2 regions of the Paenibacillus shunpengii genome follow, and region 2 is predicted to be linked to the other one. Evidence: riboswitches for the same ligand, from Rfam matches in the RefSeq annotation. Region 2 holds a riboswitch; the other holds the start of a gene.
What was found. A riboswitch is a leader RNA that binds a small molecule or an ion and turns the genes downstream of it on or off. The one in region 2 is predicted to bind glycine.
Positions count from the first base shown of each region.

Region 1: another riboswitch for glycine. It lies ahead of sdaAB (L-serine ammonia-lyase, iron-sulfur-dependent subunit beta); the one in region 2 lies ahead of gcvT (glycine cleavage system aminomethyltransferase GcvT).

Region 1 is NZ_JBHUMJ010000003.1:125,132-128,273, forward strand. Features, by position in the region: gene ACFSVM_RS14975 (MFS transporter) at 1-574, shown strand, start outside; glycine riboswitch at 834-946, shown strand; gene sdaAB (L-serine ammonia-lyase, iron-sulfur-dependent subunit beta) at 1,145-1,840, shown strand; gene sdaAA (L-serine ammonia-lyase, iron-sulfur-dependent, subunit alpha) at 1,830-2,741, shown strand; partial or broken gene ACFSVM_RS14990 (IS3 family transposase) at 3,133-3,142, shown strand, end outside.
Region 2 is NZ_JBHUMJ010000009.1:85,633-88,774, reverse strand. Features, by position in the region: gene ACFSVM_RS21635 (hypothetical protein) at 1-16, shown strand, start outside; gene gcvH (glycine cleavage system protein GcvH) at 193-585, opposite strand; glycine riboswitch at 821-963, shown strand; glycine riboswitch at 965-1,092, shown strand; gene gcvT (glycine cleavage system aminomethyltransferase GcvT) at 1,258-2,391, shown strand; gene gcvPA (aminomethyl-transferring glycine dehydrogenase subunit GcvPA) at 2,391-3,142, shown strand, end outside.

The DNA.
Region 1 (3,142 bases), on a different contig from region 2:
TGTCTACAGCCTGTTTCATTTTATTTTACTGCTAGGTATGGCGCTGGACTCACAGGAGGTTGTGTTTATTCGCAGTACCCTTAAGATGTCTGAGCTGGAATACGGATTGATTGTCAGTCTGACAGGAGCAGGAAGTGTCGCCGGAGCATTTCTGAATTCAATCTTAGCAAAATGGATTCCAGTCAAACATATGCTGGGAGGGGGAATGCTGCTTGTATCTGCAGGGTATCTGATCTTCTCCATCTCGAATTCATTCGTATGGGCTGCAGCTGGTTTCATCCTACTGGGCTTTTTCTCGTCTTTCTCCAATACGGGTCTGGCGACCTTTTATCAAAATAATGTTCCTGCAGCCATGATGGGCAGGGTAACAAGCATATTCGGCCTGATGGTTAGTCTGCTTCAGATAGCTGCTATTATAACGTTTGGTGTTATTGCCGAGCTCGTGTCGCTGCGTTACGTCTATTTTACAGTATCGATCGTGCTTGTCCTTCTATCGTTGTTGCTCTGGTTAATTAGTCTTCAGCGTTCGAGAGGCGGCTATTTCGATGAAGACAAGTCACAGATTAGATTGTAGGACAGACTAACATGAGCGTATGCAATGGCATTAACAGGGGTAGAAGTATAAGCGAATTAGAAAGAATGCGCATAATATATGATCAGAACAAGAGTGAATATTATCTGAATTCAATACTGCTGTGTAAGGAAATATAACGCAACTCATTTCTATACCAGGCCTCTTCGTTACTTTTGTTGACATGCGGTCAGCTTATCGATTAATCTGTTTATAGTAAATTTATAATTTCAAATAAGTTCAAAATGAATAGAACAGCGGATGAAGATCAATGGGAGAGATCGCGTGGGGAAACCACGGGACACCGAAGGAGCAAGCTGATAAGCACCCGGCTTATACAGCAGAATCTCTCAGGTAGAAGAACCTTGATTCGACGCAACTCTGGAGAGAGCCGATGCGCCGCCAAAGGGGTAAGTGAGAGTGAGGGCGGATTTCGATGCGCCGGCCACTTCTGACGAAACTTTCAGGTACCAGGACAGAGAGAGGGGATTACACCCTTACTCTGTCCTTTTTTGCGTGGAAGAACGGATATTTCTGCACAATATAAGATAGAACAATACGAAATGGGGAGTTATGATGACAAGGTTCAAGGATGTATTCTCAATTATCGGACCGGCAATGACGGGACCGTCCAGCTCCCATACTGCAGGGGCTGTTAGACTTGGGCGTATCGCCAGGCAGTGGCTTGGAACGAGACCAGAAAAAGCAAAAATGATATTATACGGCTCATTTGCCGACACTTATACCGGACATGGAACAGATCTGGCGCTGATCAGTGGACTGATGAATATGGCTACCGATGATGAGCGGATACCGAATGCAGAGGAATGGGCTGAGAAGCTGGGAATGGAATATGAGTTTGTCACGAGTGGTCTTCCGGCGGCACATCCGAATACCGTCAAATTTGAGCTGTCTGCAGGCGAACGGGCTTGTACGATGGTGGGAGCCTCTATTGGTGGAGGAAACGTTACCGTCTCTTTATTGGATGATTTTCGTGTGCAGCTGACAGGTGATTTTCCTGCGGTGGTATTGAGACACTCGGACAAAGCCGGAGTCATCGCTTCGGTAACATCTGCGATAAGTGAGTCCGGTGTTAACATTGGCTTCATGCAGGTCGATCGTAAGGGCCGGGATGGGGAAGCACTGACAGCGATGGAGACAGACACGATACCGGCCTCTGACGTGCTCATCAGGCTGAAGTCTCTGCCTCATATTTATGATATCAAGGTCATTGATTTGAAGAAGGGGGACGATACGGATGCGGTTTAAGCACTTAAAGGATCTGAATGCAATCTGTACGGCAGAAGGCAAGACACTAGCTGAGCTGATGATTGAAGAACAGGTGAAGGAGACCGGAACACCAGAGGCTGAGGTTGTGAGGCAGATGTCGGATTACTATCAGGTCATGAAGCAGGCTGTGAATAAAGGGATGAACGAGGATACAACCTCGCGCAGTGGACTGACGGGTGGAGACGGCCAGCGGGTCCGCCATTATTTGCAGAACAATCAGAGCTGCTCGGGTGACGCCTCTACACTTGCTATGGCCTATGCGCTTGGTGTGTCGGAAGTGAATGCTTCCATGGGAAGAATTGTGGCAACGCCTACGGCGGGTTCGGCAGGCATCATTCCCGGTGTATTCGTAAGTGCACAGGAGCGTTTTGGCTGGGAAGATGAGCATATGGTTAATGGCTTATTCTCTGCTGGGGCCATTGGTTATGTCATTGCCAACAATTCCTTCATATCGGGTGCCGAGGGAGGATGTCAGGCAGAAGTCGGATCAGCGATCGGGATGGCAGCAGGGGCAATGGTTGAGCTGCGAGGCGGAACACCGGAGCAGGTCGTGCACGCGGTCGGCTTAGCTCTGAAAAATACACTTGGATTGATCTGCGATCCGGTGGCAGGGCTGGTTGAGATTCCGTGTATTGTACGAAACGGATTGGGGGCAGTTACAGCGCTTGCAGCTGCAGATATGGCCCTCGCAGGGGTGCGAAGCGCGATTCCTTCTGACGAAGTCATCGACGTCATGCTTGAGGTGGGGAGCGCAATGCCGAGTCGGCATCGGGAGACCGCACAGGGCGGACTTGCTCAGACGCCAACGGGCAAGAAGCTGACGAAACAGCTGGCAGATACGAAGAAGGAAAAAACCAAGCCTAAGAAAGCGGCAGATTGAGCGCAAATGCGAGGGAGCAACATTGTATATTGACCGGCATATTGTGCGAAGTTACTTGAAGTGCACCCCAATTCTTAGACACGATCTAACAATTGGAGGTGCACTTTTATTTTATGGCCAAATATACATGTGATCTAAAATTAAAAATTGTTCAGAACTTTGACTCGAGAGTTAATTCTCAATCAGAATATGCAAAGCAAGTAGGTGTTAACAAAGCACAATTTCAATACTGGTTGAAGTTGTACGACTTGCATGGAAGAACAAGGATTTGAAAACACCTATACAGACTGTTCTATTCGTTTTAACTAGACGTACTAAGCTACATGGTTCAATCAGGTGCGTCTTTAATGGATACTGCGGCTCTTTTTAAAATCTCTACGTATACAACGGTAAATCTTACA
Region 2 (3,142 bases):
CTACAAAATTAATTAACCCCATGAGATTCGTTCCACGAGAAACATTTTTTTCACAACAGACACTACAGCGATGATGCGTTATGACTATTGATTATATGCAATATCATATAAAAAAGAGCTGACCTCCCTTTTAGACAGGAAGATCAGCTCAAACAATTTAAATCATTACGTCATATATTAAATAATATCTTGTTACTCTTCAGTATGTGCACGATAAGCATCGGCATCCAGCAGTTTAGCAAGAGCAGCCTTGTAATCTCCACTCAGCTTCACTTCAATCATCCAGCCATCGCTATAAGGTGCAGCATTCACAAGCTCCGGCTCGTCTTGAAGCTTATCATTTACACTGATAATCGTTCCGCTAACTGGCGCAAACAAATCAGATACGGTCTTAACCGATTCAATCGTACCAATACTATCATCACTATTAATGTCCGTTCCTACTTCAGGCAGCTCCACAAACACAATATCTCCCAGCTGATGCTGAGCAAATTCAGTAATTCCGATACGTACCGTATCTCCTTCTAACGTTTGAACCCATTCATGCTCTTCACTATACAACAAACCGTTAATTACTTCGCTCATGATCTCGTCAGCCTCGCTTTTTCAAAAGTTAGAATTGTGTTTCTTCTCTGGTTCCTGCCCTTTTTCCACCCATAGCGTAAAACAATCCTCATCACAATGTCAAGATTGCTAACAAAAAATATGTTTTATGGATATACTCCTTGACTTTTCGGATTTAATCACGTATTAATGTAGTATAAGCGTTAGATTGAGCGGAAGAGTTCGCTATTTCCGAACATTCTAGCTCGTTAAGCGGTTGAACGTAAAGGGAGAGATTACCGCAGGATTCTTGTTCTGAGCTTCTGAGCAAGGGACATTTTCCGCATGGTAACGCCGAAGGAGTAAGCCCATTGATAAGCAAAGGGTGAATCTCTCAGGCAAAAGGACTTTTACCGGACGCGACTCTGGAGAGCATCCATAACCGTTCGCCTGCTTACTAGAAGCGAACGTTGTTAATAAAAGGATCACCCAAGGGGAAACTCGTGAGCATTGCATACGGGGTAACTCTCAGGTACCAAGGACAGAGCCTAAGAAGAACACATGCTTTATTTGCGTGTATTTTTCTTTGGCCTGTCCTTTTTCTTTTTCCAATCGCCCTTTTTCCCTTTTCCTATTATTTATCCTGATGATTATTCTTCTTCATTCCTTCTATTTAACTACAGCCGGAAGCCGGCTTTTGACGAGGTGAAAATTATGTCCCAATTATTGAGAACACCGCTTTTCCCTCTTTATGAACAATATCCAAATGTACGCTGTATCGATTTTGGAGGCTGGGAGCTCCCGGTTTCCTTCAGCGGTATCCAGAAAGAGCATGAGGCTGTTAGACAGCAGGCCGGATTATTCGATGTATCCCATATGGGCGAATTTCGAGTAGAAGGCGAGAATGCAGCCAACTTCCTGCAAGGAATGCTGACAAATGACATATCCCTGCTCGAAATTGGTCAGGCACAGTACACACTTATGTGCTATCCCACAGGTGGTGTAGTGGACGACTTGCTCGTGTATAAGCGCAGCGAGCATTTGTTCATGCTTGTAGTGAATGCATCCAATATTGATAAGGATTGGACATGGCTGCAAGAACATCTGCCTGCGAACGTACAGATGGTGAATGAATCGCATGCAACCGCTCTGCTGGCACTGCAGGGTCCAAAGGCAGAGGCTATATTATCTAAAGTGACGGATGTGAACCTTGCTGAACTTGGTTCTTTCCGTTTTGTCGACGGAGCAGAAGTCAGCGGAAGCACCGTTATTCTCTCACGCACAGGATATACCGGTGAGGACGGCTTCGAAATTTATGTCAGTGCCGATGACGCTCAGAAAGTATGGCTTGCACTTATGGCCGCTGGCGAAGATGAAGGATTGCTTCCTATCGGGCTTGGTGCGAGAGATACACTTCGATTTGAAGCTAAGCTTCCGTTATATGGACAGGAGCTCTCATCAACGATTACACCGCTCGAAGCCGGTCTAGGGATGTTCGTGAAGCTGGCAGCTGGTGACTTTATCGGTCGGGATGCACTGGTGAAGCAAAAAGAAGAAGGCCTGACCCGAAAGCTCGTCGGAATAGAGATTACAGACCGCGGTATTCCACGAGCTCATTATCCGGTCTTTGCTGACGAAGAACAAATCGGCGAGGTAACAACAGGTACCCAGTCGCCTACCCTGAAACGCAATCTGGGTCTTGCACTGCTGGATATCCGGTTTACAGAACCAGGCACCACGGTTGATGTCGAAATCCGGGGCAAACGCCTCAAGGCAGAAGTGATCAAAACCCCATTCTATAGAAGACCAAAACCTACAGCCCAAGCGGCAAAAGGAGCGAATTCGTAATGACAAATCGTTATCTTCCGATGACGGAACAAGATCAGGCGGAAATGCTGGCAGCAATCGGAGCTGAAACGATAGAGGATCTCTTCTCCGACATTCCTGAAGAAATCCGCTTTAAAGGCGAACTCCCTGTTTCATCCAAGCTGGACGAATATGCACTCACACGCCATATGTCCCGTCTTGCCGGACGCAATGTGAACGCAGATACACATGCAAGCTTTCTCGGCGCAGGTATCTATGACCATCATGTACCTTCTGTCATTAACCATGTCATTTCCCGCTCCGAATTCTATACCGCTTATACGCCTTATCAGCCCGAGATCAGCCAAGGCGAGCTGCAGGCGATTTTTGAATTCCAATCCTATATTTGCGAGCTTACCGGAATGGCTGTCGCCAATGCGAGTATGTATGATGGAGCAACCGCTTTTGCAGAGGCGGGTAATCTGGCTGCAGCTGCAACGCGCCGGAAGAAGCTGGTCGTATCGAGCACCGTACATCCGGAATCCCGCCAGGTACTTGCGAGTTATGCACATGGTCTGAATCTTGAAATTGTAGAGATTGGTTATCAAAATGGTGTCACTGATATGGAAGCACTCGCTGCTGCAATCGGTGAGGATACGGCTGCGGTTATGATTCAAAGCCCGAACTTCTTCGGCAGTGTAGAAGATATCCAGGCTGCAGCTGACTTGATTCATCCCAATAAAGGACTTCTCATCGTCAGTGCGAATCCAATTTCACTCGGACTTCTGGAAGC